One region of the Kurthia populi genome, then DNA from elsewhere that is predicted to be linked to it. Evidence: predicted binding sites of a transcription regulator. Region 1 holds the regulator's gene; the other holds the start of a gene.
What was found. Region 1 encodes LexA, which represses DNA repair genes until DNA is damaged. Its sites were predicted from a motif close to CGAACATATGTTCG; they were not measured.

Region 1 (8,308 bases):
GTGATGTCACAACCTCTTGTAAATACGTTACGTTTTGCGTGCCGTAGCCTGTTTCTTCCTCAAGCTCGCGTAGCGCACAAACCGTTAAATCCTCACCCGGCTCGATTTTACCTGCTGGAATTTCGACGATTGAGCGATTTAATGCTTTACGGTATTGTTCGACAACAATTAATTTGCCATCCGCTGTAATCGGGATAATCCCAACCGCACCAGGATGTTTGACGATTTCGCGCTTCGCTTGTTCCCCGTCTGGTAATGTTACAGTATCTACTTGTACTTGAATAACGCGGCCACTAAAAATCGGTTCTGTTGCAATCGTTTTTTCTTCAAATTTCATGCTCTTTTTTCTCCTATCATTTTCCTTTTACTGCTATTCATTGTACCATGTTTTAAAAGGAGGCGTTTAGTATGCGCACACGAAAATTAGGACAAAGTGAGCTACATATTTCAGAGTTAGGTTTTGGGTGTATGTCGCTGCCATTAGAACGAGCGGAGGCTCAAAAAATAATTGATGTGGCGGTCGATAGCGGCATCAATTATTTCGACACAGCCGACCTCTATAATAAGGGGGAAAATGAACGCATCGTCGGGGACGCGTTAAAAACAAAACGCGCGGATATTTATATTGCCTCAAAAGTTGGCAATGTGTGGAATGCAGATGGAGATGGCTGGCACTGGGATGCGTCGAAGGAGCATATTATTAGTGGCTTAAAGGATAGTTTGACACGTCTACAAACCGATTATCTAGACTTTTACCAGCTTCATGGCGGTACACTCGATGATTCCTTTGAAGAAGTAACAGATGCATTTGAGACGCTAAAAAAAGAAGGGCTGATTCGCGCTTACGGCATTTCATCGATTCGTCCAAATGTGTTAAAAACGTTTTTACCAATGAGTGCGGCGGATGGGGTTATGATGCAGTATAGCGCCCTCGACCGTCGCCCAGAGGAATGGTTTGATTTCATTACAAAGCAAGGTGCTTCTGTCGTGTCACGTGGTACGGTCGCAAAAGGCTTATTAACGAATGAGTGGGCGAAGCGCTTGCAAAAGCATGATGGCTATTTATCGTATTCACAGCAGCAATTAACGGATACACTTGGCCATATCGCTGATGCGTATCCTGACGTCCTATCAGCAGCAATTGGCTACAATTTAGCGCACCCGGCTGTTGCAAGCACGATTGTTGGCGCCTCTAACGTGGCACAACTAACACAAAATATCGATGCGTATCACCGTCTGCCAGCTGATTTTGATTATGCCGCACTAGCAGGTTTAACAAAAAAAGAACTGTATACGACACATCGCGACTAATATGAAAGGATAGCGGTTCGTCACAAAAAAGGTATTACTTTTTTGGACTGCGCTAAAGAGCTGACACAATATAAAAAGTAAAAAACACTTTCAAGGATATACATCTTTGAAGGTGTTTTTTTTAATGGGCAAAACCGATAATCGAACCTTATAAAAGAGTGGAATGAATATATATGCTTAGTACGGTTTAATACATAGCATCAAAAAAGAGCAAAGAAAAGGCGTTATCATGCGCATACCCCGAACGGCACGCCTACTGATAACGCCATCATTGAGCTATTCTTTCTTAAAAGGCTTTTAAGAATCCAAAATGAGTTTTAATACTTTATTTTTTTGAATTGGTATCGCCAAAGCCGTACTCATCTAATAGTTCAGAAAAGGACATGTTTTTCTCACGTTGCTTTTTCTCTTTTATCGCTTGTTCTTTCGCTGCTTGTTTGGCGGCTTGCTCTTTTTGCTCTAATTCTTTTTTAGCATTTTTTAACTGCGCAAGTAAATCGCCACCAAGTTGATCAGCTAATGTTACTTTATCATCTTGTTGTTTTTTTGCGCCACCCTGTGCTTGACGCTGTTGTTTTTTTGCCATGAAAAATTCCTCCTATAAAAAACAGCTACCTAAACGGCTCAATATTGAGTTATCAGGTAGCTAGTCAAACAATTATTTTTTATTTTTTTTACCAAGTTGTTGGTCAGTTGCTTTATTCATTTGAGACATTACTTGACGTACTTGTTTTTCAGATGGTTTACGACCCATTTGCGTCATCATCATACGAAGCATATCTTCATTGATTGGTGGATTTTCTTTAAGGTATTTCATCATATATTGACGAGCCATAAAGAAACCGCCGACAGCACCCACGATAAGGGCTACAATGATAAGAACGATAGCTAATGCTGTATTCACGTAGTTTCCTCCTCTTTTGCATAAAACGAGATAAATCTCTCCGAAAGTCATTATACAATAAAAACTTTATCGTTACTAGCGTTTGCGGAATTTCATCCTTCGTTCACAATTAAAAAAAGACGAAGACGGCCTTTTCGCCCATCTTCGTCTTCCTTTTCTATTAAAGTGCTTTTACTTTAGAGACAACGTTTTCAACTGTGAATCCGTACTCTTCAATCACTTTTTCACCAGGAGCAGAAGCACCGAATGTATCGATAGCAAGTACATCGCCTTCGAAGCCAACATATTTATGCCAACCGAATGATGCCGCCATTTCGATTGCTAAACGTTTTGTTACTGCTTTTGGTAATACCGCTTCTTTATAAGCTGCATCTTGTGCATCAAAGCGAGCCATATCAGGCATTGAGACAACTTGTGCGTCAATTCCTTCTGCAGCTAATGCTTGTTGTGCCTCAACAGCTAAACCTACTTCAGAACCTGTTGCGATAAGAATCGCATCTGCTACGTCTTTTTTCGCTGGCGATACAACGTATGCACCTTTTGCAACGCCTTCGTAAACCGTTTCTTTATCTGCATCAAGAACTGGTAAGTTTTGACGAGAAAGCACTAATGCCGTTGGGGTTGTTTCTGATTCTAACGCAAGTTTCCACGCTGCTGCTGATTCCGTTGCATCTGCAGGACGGATAACAGAAAGGTTTGGCATTGCGCGTAATGCTGCTAAGTGTTCGATTGGTTCGTGTGTTGGACCATCTTCACCGACAGCGATTGAGTCATGTGTGAATACATATGTTACAGGTAAGCCCATAAGTGCTGATAAACGAATTGCTGGACGTACATAATCAGAGAATACGAAGAATGTACCGCCAAATACGTTTAAGCCACCGTGAAGTGCCATCCCGTTAAGTGCTGCACCCATTGCGAATTCACGTACACCAAACCAGATATTACGGCCTTCTGGTGTTTGTGCTGAGAAATCGCCAGCGCCTTTGATTGTTGTTTTATTTGAGCCTGCAAGGTCAGCAGAACCACCGAAGAATGATGGTACAGCTTTTGCGATAGCATTGATTACTTCACCTGAAGATGAACGTGTCGCTACTGATTTACCAGCTTCGTATACAGGGAAATCTGCATCGAAGTTTTCTGGTAATTTACCAGCGATGGCATTTTCAAATTGCGTCGCAAGTTCTGGGAATTCCGCTTTATAACCTGCAAGTAATTCATTCCATTTTGCTTCTACTTGTGCGCCATTTACTTCAGCTGCTTCGTTGAATGTTGTATATACTTCTTCTGGTACGAAGAAATCTTCGCCATCCCAGCCGTAAGCTGCTTTTGTTAATTTTACTTCGTCCGTGCCTAGTGGTGCACCATGAGAATCTGATTTACCAGATTTGTTTGGAGAACCAAAGCCAATAACTGTTTTGATTTCAATTAAAGTTGGTTGGCCTTTATGTGATTTTGCTTGTTCGATTGCAGTATTGATTGCTTCAACATCTGTACCGTCTTCTACTGAAATGTAGTTCCAGCCATAAGATTTGAAACGATCTGCTGTTTTGTCAGAGAATGATTTATTTAAATCACCATCTAAAGAGATGTCATTTGAATCGTATAAAACGATCAGTTTTTCTAAGTTTAAGTGACCAGCAAGTGACGCTGCTTCTGCAGAAACACCTTCCATTAAATCACCATCGCCACAAAGTGCGAATGTATAGTGATCGACAACATTGTAGTTTGGTTTGTTGTATGTTGCAGCTAAATGTACCTCAGCCATTGCCATACCAACGGCCATTGAGATCCCTTGACCTAATGGACCTGTTGTTGCTTCTACGCCTGCTGTGTGGCGGTATTCTGGGTGACCTGGTGTTTTAGAACCCCATTGGCGGAAGCTTTTGATTTCTTCCATTTCAAGGCCGTAGCCACCTAAGTGAAGAAGGCTGTAAAGTAACATTGAACCATGACCTGCTGATAAAACGAAACGGTCGCGGTTGAACCAAGTTGGGTTTTTAGGGTTATGGTGCATTTGTTTTGTCCAAAGCGTGTAAGCCATTGGTGCTGCACCCATTGGTAAACCTGGGTGACCTGAGTTTGCTTTTTCAATCGCATCGATTGATAAAGTACGAATCGTATTAATTGCTAACTGATCTGCTTGTTGCGTCATTGTAATATAGACATCCTTTCTAAAATAAGCAAAATATTGTACTACCTACAGTCTAGTCAAAATTGGTAAAGAATACAATGATTTTTCAATCAATTGTAAGCGCTATGAAAAAATATTCCAATTTTCAAAATATTACATCACTCAATTTTTTTCTAACTAGGAATTAAAAAACAGCAGACGTCTGACAACGGCTGCTGAATTCATTAGTTAAGACGATTTAATTTTGATTTGATTTCTTGTACTTGTTTTAATTTGTCCGGTGTGACGTCATTCCCTTCTGGGTCCATGACACGAACATTTTCAATTGTACGACGCATATTGCCGCGGAAAGCTTGCAAGTATTCTTGACGAAGTGCTGATTGTTCTTTTGCTTCTTCCTGTGTTAGTGTACCTGCTTTTTTCTTTTTCGCTAATGCATTGATGCGGTTAATTTTTGCTTGTGGTAACATATTTTTTCTTCCCTTCATATACTACTACTACAAAGGTATGAAAAAATTGGTCTAAACGCAAGCATTTCGCCTTTATTTATTTGTTGCGACTTCGATTTGCTCTATGTTGTGGTGGCCATTTGGCACATTTAACTCATCGCCGACATATAGACGGTCCTCGTAAATGGCATTTTCACGCTTCACTGATAAAATCCAATCTTCTCGGTCCATATCGCCTTTATAACGCTCCGCTAATGTCCACAGCGTATCGCCATCTTCGACTTGAATTATGCCAAAATCTGTTGTATCGAAAAGTCCATGTATTGTTAGAAGCATACTCCATACTACAATCGCTGATATACCGGCTGTTGCACCATTTTTCTTCATCCACTTTATCACGAAAATCACCCTTTCGAATATACGTTCGGAATATGTGTTCTTATTTTAAAACGAACAAACATTCGTGTCAACTATTTTTTTCGAACTTATGTTTGCATTGTTTGTTCGCATTTGTTATACTCGGAGTACGATAGGTATAGACTAGGTGAGGTGAAAAAAATGAAAAAAGTTTCAAAGAGACAAGAAGACATTTTAGCTTTTATTAAAGAAGAGGTCCGCACAAAAGGGTATCCACCTTCTGTACGTGAAATCGGTGAGGCTGTTGGACTAGCATCTAGTTCAACTGTGCATGGGCATTTAGCTCGTTTAGAAAGTAAAGGATTAATTCGTCGTGACCCAACAAAGCCACGTGCTATTGAGGTATTAGATACAGCGGATGAAGCCGTTAAGAAAAAAGACGTACTCCATGTGCCACTTGTAGGAAAAGTAACGGCTGGTATGCCGATAACTGCAATTGAAAATATTGAGGAGTACTTCCCTATTCCATCGTCTTACGCGACATCAGATGACCATATTTTCATGCTTGAGATTATGGGCGATTCGATGATCGAGGCTGGCATATTAAATGGTGACTATGTTATCGTCAAACAACAATCATCTGCAAATAACGGTGAAATTGTTGTCGCGATGACAGAAGAAAATGAAGCAACAGTAAAACGCTTCTATAAAGAAGAGCACCACTTCCGCTTACAACCTGAAAACGCCACAATGGAGCCAATCATCGTTGAAAAGGTTTCTGTTTTAGGTAAAGTAGTTGGCTTATATCGTACAGTGATGTAACAATCATTTATGATTTCGTCATAAGGAGGAGATTGACATGTCAGTCTCTTCTTTTTTCTTTCGCAAAAAAAGAGGCTAGAATGTCTCCGCCTCTCCCACTCTATGTAGCAGCTAACTTCATCGCAATCATGGCTACGATTAATTGCTCCTCATCACTTACTTCTTCTAATGCGGTTAATCGAATCACATGCGTCACCTCTATCATCATTTTCACACAATTATCCATCACAAACTCAAAGACTTGTTGTCCTCTGCGGACTTCATACGTCGTCCCGCGAATCGATGCACAATAACCCTCTCGTATGGTTGTCGTATCTAGGATGGTGCCATATGTCGGTAACACGAGCTCATAACCTTTCGCTACTGCCATAAAATGTGGCTGAAAAGTTCCGATGAGCTGTTGTTTAGCCGTCATCACTTCATAAATAGCATGATACGTTCGCTGTCCCTTCATTAAAAACGGATGCTCCTGCTTCAATCGAACCTCCCCAATTTCTTCATTCCCCAAAAACACTTTCACTACCGGCGCTGCCGTTAAACATGTCGTCAATTCAATGCTTCCTCTCACACGATTATTTCTACCTTCTATTATTATATGCTTGTCGCTAACATGCTAGTTAAATACGTCTCCTGCTTATTAAATTATGGTCAATTTGTGACGATATACCAGGACTGAAAATTCCATTTAATTCCTTTTTTTAAATGTATTTAAAATCATAATTGTGAAAATAAAAATATTGAATCATAATTATTTTATCACTATAACACAATTTATAAGGAGGACTTTAGAATTATTCGTTCGAAATTTCTAGTTTCATTAAGTGCGACAGCCGCACTGTTCTGTGCATTATCAACAACTGCTGATGCCAAAACAACAGCAAAGAACGTACCTGTACAATTTTTAGGGATTAATGACCTAAACGGATACATTGATAGCACGTATACAAATAGTGCAGGAAAAACAATTGGTGGCATGGCTTCTCTTGCTTACAATTTATCAAAAGAAAAACAAGCATTTGCGAAAACAAATAACTTAAAATCAGCCAATACAAACTCAATTTCTGTACATACAGGTGATATTTTAGGTGGTGGCCCTGCCATTTCTAGCTTGCTTCAAGATCATCCAACCATTTCGATTTTAAATGCGATGAATTTCCAACTTGGTGTCATTGGGAATCATGAATTAAATGACGGTTTAGACGAATTTTTACGCGTGATTCAAGGAAAAAAAGCCACATATGATACACCAAATTATGATCTTGTAAGTCGTTATAAAATTGAAAAAAGTAACACAACGCTTTTAGCGGCAAATGTCGTCAATAAAAAGTCGAAAAAAACGATTTCTGGCTTTAAACCATATGAAATTAAAACGATTAATGGTGTAAAAGTTGGTTTTATCGGCGTTGTTGACCCATATGTACAGCAATTAATTATGCCGACACATACGAAAAATCTTAGCTTCACAGATCCTGCAAAGGCCATTGCGAAATACGATAAGGTACTACGTAAAAAAGGTGTAAAGGCCATTGTTGTCTTAGCTCATGCTGGCGCTGAAAATACAGGTACATCGAATCAAACAATCGAAACACAAGCAGCGAAGCCAAACAAAGCACAAGTTGGCGGTTCTGTCACACAAATCATTGATAAATTAGATAAAATCGCACCAAATCATTCTGTTGATATTGTCTTTGGTGGACATAGTCATTCATTCGCTAATGGTCTTTATGGTAAAAAGAATATTCGCGTTGTCGAATCATTCGATTATGGTAAATCATACAATGTCGCAACAGGTAAAATTAGCACGACAACAAATGATTTCGTGAAAACGCCAGCAGCTACTGTAAAATACAATTACACGCGCTCAAATACAGTAATTAATAAAAATAGTGTCGTAAAAAATGTGAATCGCATCGTGCAAAATGCCGCTCAATTAACAGCGACTGTGACACGCGCTCAAATTGCGACACTTGATGCAGAGCGTTTATCAAGCGTCCGTATAGCTAAAATTGGAGGCTCAGCTGTCGGTAATTTAGTAGCAGACTCACAGCTTGCCCTAATGAAAAATTTAGAACGTCATGTCGATTTTGCATTCACAAACTCTGGTGGTGTACGTGACGATTTAGTCGCAACAGTAAAAGATGGGCGAAACATCATTACATGGGAAGCTGCGCAAAAGGTTCAACCATTCTCGAACTTCCTATACACTGGACATTAACAGGGGCTCAAATCACTCAAGTGTTAAATGAGCAATTCTCAGGCGGTCGTGGCTTAGAAGTAGCCGGTCTACACTATACGTACAACGACAAAGAAATCGTTGATGTTTTTGTCGGC
Region 2 (8,308 bases), on a different contig from region 1:
ACGTTTTTCTCCGAATACTTTAATAAAGAAATTTGCGATTCGCAGTCCGGCACCTGATTCGGCAAGCATCTTACCTAAAATCGTACCTAACGCGATAATACCAATCAAGTGACCTAATGTACCGCCAACACCTGTTTCGTAAGCGGTAACAATTTTATCAAAGGACATGCCTGAGAAAATCGCCAAGAATAAACTAGCAACAACTAAACTAATGAACGCGTGCCATTTGAAGACTGAAACGCCGACAATGACGATGACGATGGCTAATAATGTAATGAGTAATAAATAAGCGTCCAATTACTTCATCTCCTTTGGAATTGTAATTTTTAAAAATGTAAGCATTTTCATTAACGTTATTATACGAAAAAAATTTTCTTTTTTCAATATAAATAATTAAAAAAAATTCATTTCACTCTTGTACTTCAAGAAAAAAATCTGTTTCTTGTGTACGATTTTTATATTCCCTTATTTATTTCTACTATTCATGAACTATTTTTTCATATTGTCAAATAACAAAATTTTACTCATTTCTAAAAAAACGGTATGATAAGAGTAATCGAATAAGGAGTGATAACTATGACATCATTAGCACAGCATTCAGAGTCATTCGAACAGATAGGAAATCATGTAGGAATTTTAGTATTGCACGGCTTTGCGTGTACAACACAATCTGTACAACCGTGGGCAGAGGCTTTTGCCAAACGCGGTTACACGGTAAAAATGCCTATTTTAGCTGGGCATGGTACAACGTCAGAAGATTTATACAATACGACGATTGAACAGCTTGTCCATAGCGCAACGGCTGCTTTAGAATGGCTACAAGAACGCACAGAGCACCAAGTTATTTGCGGGTTCGATTTTGGCGGTACCATCGCGCAGCATCTTGCACAACAATATCACGTAGATGGCTTACTGCTATTAAATGCAGCCTATCAATTACCTGCAAAAATGCTTGATAACGTTGAGGCGGTCATTCAATCAAGCGACACATACGGTCCTATCGGGACAGCTGACATCAAAAATCCACGCGCAACCGTTTATCGCTATGATAAATACCCTGTTGCATTAGCTCGTGAAATGATTATATTTACAAAAGATGTGGCCGCGCAATCAAATCGTATTCAAGCACCGCTCCTTGTTATGCATTCAACAGATGACCATGTGCTTCCACCTCAAACGGTTGATCACTTAATCGCAACAGCTTCTTCAAAAGAAAAACATTTAATTATGTTACAAGATAGCTATCACTATGCGTTAGTTGACTACGATGCACCGCGTATCGTCAAGCAATCTCTCTATTTCGTTAAAGGGATTGATCCAGATCGTTACGCGCAGCCAATTGAAGAAAAACAAAAAAGAAAACGTCGTCGTTAATTTTCCACACAAAAAACCCGGAAACAATTGTTTCCGGGTTTTTTGTGTATTTATTGTTGTTTGATTAATGCGATATGCGTGATTTCTCCATCAGCATCACAATCAATCACAAATTGACCATTTGAATAACGCTCTGCATGACGATATTTCGATACCGCTAACGTTTCCGGCTGTCCTTTTTTCGTTTCAATTACGACTACATCATCTTTTTCTACACGACGCACATCAACAATACGATGTGGTTTTGATTTTAAGTCTCGTAAAATCGTTAAACCGCGTTTTGCACGACCTGTTAATTCAAAATCAGCAATACGCATACGTTTAACTGCCCCGCGATGTGTCACGATAAATACATCGCCCTGATCATCTGCATCGACAATAACAACCGATGCAATATAATCCCCATCTTTTAAGTTTGCTGCTTTAATACCTGCTGTTCGCGTGCTTGTTGGTGCTACCTCTTCCATTGGGAAGCGAAGCTCGTAGCCGTCATGGGTTACTAAAATAACATCTTTCGTGCTATCATCAACAATTTGTGCAAAAATTAACTCATCGCCTTTTTTCACATTCATTGCTTTATACGTTTTATTAAAACGTGTAATTAAATATTCTTCTAGTGCTGTCCGTTTAATTTGACCATTTCTTGTAACTGTCACAACGGAGCGTTTTGCCTTGAAATCCGTTACACCTTCAACCGAAATCAGCTGCTCGTCTGCATCAAGCGGTACAATACTTGAAATGTGTTGTCCAAGATCTTTCCAACGAATGTCTGGAAGATCGTGAACGAGTTGTAAAATATAACGACCTTTATTCGTAAAGAGCATGACATGCTGCTGCGTATTAATGAAAGCTTGATAACATACGTGATCCGATTCTTTCATCGCTAATTCTTTTCCGTTAGATGATTTATATGAGCGTGGACTCGTACGTTTAATATAGCCATCTTCTGTTACAGATACGACTACTTCTTCATTTGGAATTAAAACATCCATATCGACTTTAATTTCTTGCACTTCTGCTTCGATAACGGAATGACGTGTTGTTTTAAAATCTTTTTTAATCGCTGTCAATTCTTTGCGTAATACGGCAATTAATTTTTTATTATCACCTAAAATTTCTTCAAGTTCGCTAACTCGTTTTGTTAATTGTAGATGCTCTTCTTCAAGCTCTGTAATATCAGTATTAGTTAAACGATACAGTTGTAATGATACGATTGCTTCCGCTTGTGTCTCAGAAAACGCAAATTGTTCTATTAAATTATGTTTGGCATCTTTTTTATCTTTTGATGCGCGGATTGCTTTAATAACTTTATCCAAAATAGATAAAGCTTTCATTAGCCCTTCTACAATATGTAGACGTGCTTTGGCTTTTTTTAAGTCAAATTGCGCGCGACGTGTAATAACATCTTTTTGGTGATTTACATACGCTTCCAACATTAATGGCAATGTCATCATTGTTGGTCGACGGTTATGAATCGCAATCATATTAAAGTTATAGGTTACTTGTAAATCCGTATTTTTAAATAAGAATGGTAAAATCGGTGCTGCTGGTGCATCTTTTTTCATTTCAATAACGATACGAAGACCTTGGCGATCTGATTCATCACGCACTTCCGAAATATTATCTAGACGTTTATCTAAACGTAAGTCGTCCATTTTTTTCACAAGATGCGCTTTATTCACGTCAAACGGAATTTCTGTAATGACAATTTGCTCTTTTGACCCTTTTAATTGTTCAATGTCTGTTTTCGCACGTACGATAATTTTACCGCGTCCTGTTTCGTATGCCTTTTTAATGCCCTCTGCACCTTGAATAATACCACCTGTTGGGAAATCTGGACCCGGTAATACCTTCATTAATTCATCAACTGTCACAGTTGGTTTTTTCAAATATAATAATGCAGCGTCAATGACTTCATGAAGTGCATGTGGTGGAATATCCGTTGCATAACCCGCAGAAATCCCGGTTGCGCCATTCACTAATAAATTTGGGAAGCGCGCAGGTAATACAGTTGGCTCTAAATCCTGATCATCAAAGTTTGGAATGAAATCAACTGTTTCTTTTTGTAAATCACGTAATAATTCAATTGAAATTTTTGATAAACGCGCCTCTGTATAACGCATCGCGGCAGGTGGGTCACCATCAAGTGAACCGTTATTACCGTGCATTTCAATTAGTGGCATGCTTGATTTCCAATCTTGACTCATACGAACCATTGCCTCGTACACACTTGTATCACCATGCGGGTGGTAGTTACCAATTACGTTACCGACTGTTTTCGCCGATTTACGGAATGGTTTATCCGCTAAATTCCCTTCATTGAACATCGCATATAAAATACGACGTTGCACGGGTTTTAATCCATCGCGTGCATCTGGTAGTGCACGGTCCTGAATAATATATTTACTATAACGACCAAAACGGTCTCCAATGACATCTTCTAAAGGAAGATTTTGATAGCTCTCAGCCATTACTAAACCTCTCCCTCTGCAATAAACTCATTTTCTAAAATGTTACTATCTTCTTCCATACTGAAGTCAACATTGGATTCAATCCATTTACGACGGGGCTCTACTTTATCACCCATCAATGTCGAAACACCGCGTTCAGCGCGCTCTAAATCATTAATTGTTACACGAATTAATGTACGTGTTTCAGGATTCATTGTTGTATCCCATAATTGGTCAGCGTTCATCTCACCTAACCCTTTATAGCGTTGTAGAATGTAGCCTTTCCCAACTTTTGCAATGGCACCATCTAAATCCTCATCTGTCCAAGCATATTCAATGACTTCTTTACGGCCACTACCTTTAGATATTTTATATAAAGGTGGCAGTGCAATATATACTTTTCCTGCTTCAATAAGCGGGCGCATATAACGGAAGAAGAATGTTAATAATAGCACCTGAATATGCGCACCATCTGTATCGGCATCGGTCATAATGATTACTTTATCGTAAGCAGAATCCTCTACTTTAAAATCTGTACCAATCCCTGCTCCAATTGCATGAATAATCGTCGCAATCTCTTCATTTTTTAAAATATCTTGCATTTTTGCTTTTTCAGTATTCACAACTTTCCCACGTAATGGCAAAATCGCTTGGAATGTACGGTCACGCCCCTGTTTCGCAGAACCACCCGCAGAATCCCCTTCGACTAAATACAATTCATTTTTCGACGCATTTTTTGATTGTGCAGGCGTTAATTTACCCGACAAGATATTTGCTTGTTTTTTGTTTTTCTTGCCGTTACGCGCATCCTCACGTGCTTTACGCGCCGCTTCACGCACTTGTTGTGCACGAATTGCTTTACGAACAAGTGATGCAGATAGATCTGCGTTTTCTTCTAAAATGTACATCAATTTTTGTTGAATCACACCATCGACTGCACCGCGTGCTTCACTTGTGCCTAATTTACCTTTTGTTTGGCCTTCAAATTGTAAAAGATTTTCAGGAATTCGCACCGAAATAATCGCTGCTAAGCCTTCTCGAATATCTGAACCATCTAAGTTTTTATCTTTTTCTTTTAACAAACCAATTTTGCGAGCATAGTCATTAAAGACGCGTGTCATCGCTGTTTTTGCACCGGTCTCATGTGTACCGCCATCGCGTGTACGAACATTGTTGACAAATGACAGAATCGTTTCTGAATAGCCATCGTTAAATTGGAATGCAAACTCGACCTCAATTTCATCTTGAGTTCCTTCAATATAGTGAACGGGGTGTAATACGTCTTTATCTTCATTTAAATAAGATACGAAAGCTTCGATCCCATTATCATAGTGATATACTTCATGTTTTTCTGTTGCTTCTTCAATTAGTTCAATTTTTAAACCTTTTAGTAAAAAGGCAGACTCACGCAAACGCTCTGCTAAAATGTCGAAATTGAATTTTGTAACAGAGAAAATTTCTGGGTCTGGTTTGAAATGCACCATTGTCCCAGAATCTTTTGTTGAACCGATATGTTCTAATGTTGTAGCTGGCTTCCCGCCATTTTCAAAGCGCATATAATATTTTTCACCGTTACGATGAATTTCTAATTCCAATAAACTTGATAAGGCATTTACAACAGATGAACCTACACCATGTAAACCACCACTTGTTTTATAGCCACCTTGACCAAATTTACCGCCGGCATGTAGCACCGTAAAAATAACTTCTGGTGTTGGTTTGCCAGTTTTGTGCATCCCTGTAGGTAAACCACGTCCATGGTCAATGACCGTAATCGATTGATCTTCATGAATTTTTACGATGATATGATTACCATATCCTGCTAATGCTTCATCGACTGCGTTATCGACAATTTCGTAAACAAGGTGATGTAGACCACGTCCATCCGTAGAACCGATATACATCCCTGGTCGTTTTCGAACCGCTTCTAATCCTTCTAATACTTGAATCGCATCTTCATTATAAGATGTCATTGTTTGTTTTGTTGTCAAAAAAATTCCCCCTAGTGCAAACACCCGTTCGTATTTCCTTAGTTTAACACTCATTATATCACTGTCAACTGCTCACGTCACGAATTGACTCACGCATTATTGTACTACAAACGTTGAATTGAAAGCAAAATAAGAATAGAATATGAAAGACAAATGTTCAATTGTAACCTGTTTATCATATATGCTAAAATAATTAGTATATATTATTAGCACCTACTACTAAAATTTAAAAGGAGCTCTTTGCATGAACTTATTTCTTGTCCTTATCTTAGCTTATTTATTGGGTTCTATTCCAACGGGCTTATGGATTGGCCGTGCATTTTTTAAAACAGACATCCGCGAACACGGCAGCGGTAACTTAGGCGCCACGAATACATTTCGTGTACTCGGAAAACCAGCTGGCTCTATTACGATGGTCATCGATATTTTAAAAGGAACAGCAGCTACGCTATTACCTACATTAAGTGTTTTTGCTGGTAGTGGTGTACCACCGCTAGTTGCCGGCCTGGTAGCTGTTGTTGGACATGTATTCCCGATTTTCGCAAAATTTCGCGGAGGTAAGGCGGTTGCTACATCAGCTGGCGTTCTTTTAGGCTATCACTGGCCCGTTTTCCTTTTAATTGTCCTTGCTTTCTTGGTATGCTTAAAAGTGTTCAAAATGGTTAGCCTTGCTTCGATGTTTGGTGGTGTTGTTGCCTTTGTTTATGCCGTTGTACATTTTTTCATGACAGACGATTGGCTATTATTATTAATCATTACGTTATTAGCTGGTTTTGTTATTTATCGTCATCGTTCAAATATTCAACGCATTAAAGCTGGCACCGAACCAAAAGTCACTTGGCTATAACAAAGGAGTGTTTTCCATCATGAAAATTGTTATTTCAAATGCTGCATTAAATTGGTTCAAAGAAGAAATGGATGCCGAGCCTTCAAGCTCGATTAAGTTTTTCGCGCGCTATGGCGGATCGAATCCATTTCATGAAGGCTATTCAATTGGTGTCACATTTGATGATCCGATTGAAGAAGCTGTCATAAATGATGTAGATGGTATTCATTTCTTTATCGAAAACGATGATTTATGGTTTTTTAATGACCACGATTTACATGTTGATGTAAACACTGAATTAGAAGAGTTAACGTATGACTATGTAAAACCATAGCACCTTCTCTACATAAAAAGAGACTTTGACATACGTGTAAAAATGACCACTTCTAGGAGTATAAGAAAAACCGGAATCGCGCAGTAGTGCGGTTCCGGTTTTTCGTTGTGAACGCTAAAAAAAGAATGGGGCGTTTTTTGTTCCGGCCCTTTTTTACTATGTAAGCATTTAAGCTTGTTGTTCCGCAATTTCAATATATTTATTGAACCATTCTTCATTTATTTTTTTAAATGATACAGGACGGAAATTTTCTTTTTTCACAATAATATGCTCTGTTGTCGCTGTCGCAGCTACGGTACCATCTTCATGTAGTACTTCGTAAGCGTAGACTGTTCGCAATTTATCTTGTGATTTTACCCATGTTTTAACAAAAGCCGGCTCCCCATAGCGAAGGGCTGCTTTATAGTTAATATTGACGTTCATAACTGGTGATACATAGCCTTTTTCTTCTACTTCAATGAAAGAATATCCAAGATCTGTAATGAGTTGTGAACGTCCTAATTCAAGCCACACGACGTAATTGGCATGATAAACGACACCCATTTGGTCTGTTTCTGCATAGCGAATTTCGATTTCCTTTATACTTGTAAACATAATTGGTCACCTCAGCACCCATTATGACGCAGTTACCAACAAAAGAAAAGACTTGAATTAACGCGCTGCGGCTTCTTTGGCAACAAGTAAGCTAACGTATTTATTTTTCTTCCATATGCTTGACCACTGACTGTTAGGAACTGACTGATTGCCGTCATATGGCGCAATTTCAATTGTAATACCGGTTTTTCCAGTCGTCGCCACAAACCAATCCTGTCCAGCGCCAGAACCACTCACAGCGCCTGTAGTGTTGTCTGGGCGATATCCTGTCACTTGTTGAAACTGCATCACGAGTGGTCGATGCTGTGCTAATTGTGTCGCATTTTGTTTGTATTTCCAGTACAGTATTTCTCCTGATGAATGATAGGCAATATAGGTTTTAAAATTATACGCTTTCACAAACTTCACCATGGCTTTTGTTTCAGGCTCTGACACAGCACTCGGACCCTTATAAAACTGGTAAGAGCGTACTCTAGGTGATGTAGACGTTTGCTTCCATACAACATTGTAGTTACGATTCAAATCTACACCACAAATATTCGCTTTATAGCGCGCAAAGTTTTTACTATTGCCATTAATAGGCTAACACTTTTGCGCGTTTTTCAGCTGATACCCTGCTTAATTGTTTTTATAGGTTATTTTTTATTTTATATAGACTAGCGAGTTATTATTTTTCATAAAAATTATATAAAAAAAGAAGATAAGGTTTGCACCTTATCTTCTTACAAGCATACGCTTC

Region 2: parE (DNA topoisomerase IV subunit B) is a predicted target of LexA. The motif match lies at 5,833-5,846, and genes of this name have one in related genera.

What each region holds. Positions count from the first base shown of each region.
Region 1 covers NZ_JBHUOR010000033.1:13,317-21,624, reverse strand. The annotation lists gene ACFSY7_RS06005 (NUDIX domain-containing protein) at 1-337, opposite strand, end outside; gene ACFSY7_RS06000 (aldo/keto reductase) at 409-1,311, shown strand; gene ACFSY7_RS05995 (YqkE family protein) at 1,637-1,897, opposite strand; gene ACFSY7_RS05990 (YneF family protein) at 1,970-2,215, opposite strand; gene tkt (transketolase) at 2,376-4,370, opposite strand; gene ACFSY7_RS05980 (DUF896 domain-containing protein) at 4,574-4,819, opposite strand; gene yneA (cell division suppressor protein YneA) at 4,892-5,197, opposite strand; gene lexA (transcriptional repressor LexA) at 5,357-5,977, shown strand; gene ACFSY7_RS05965 (hypothetical protein) at 6,078-6,527, opposite strand; gene ACFSY7_RS05960 (5'-nucleotidase C-terminal domain-containing protein) at 6,951-8,192, shown strand; gene ACFSY7_RS05955 (5'-nucleotidase C-terminal domain-containing protein) at 8,213-8,308, shown strand, end outside.
Region 2 covers NZ_JBHUOR010000140.1:30,665-38,972, forward strand. The annotation lists gene ACFSY7_RS18530 (GntT/GntP/DsdX family permease) at 1-297, opposite strand, end outside; gene ACFSY7_RS18535 (alpha/beta hydrolase) at 577-1,374, shown strand; gene parC (DNA topoisomerase IV subunit A) at 1,425-3,845, opposite strand; gene parE (DNA topoisomerase IV subunit B) at 3,848-5,797, opposite strand; gene plsY (glycerol-3-phosphate 1-O-acyltransferase PlsY) at 6,060-6,662, shown strand; gene ACFSY7_RS18555 (HesB/YadR/YfhF family protein) at 6,682-6,975, shown strand; gene ACFSY7_RS18560 (acyl-CoA thioesterase) at 7,144-7,569, opposite strand; gene ACFSY7_RS18565 (M14 family zinc carboxypeptidase) at 7,627-8,148, opposite strand.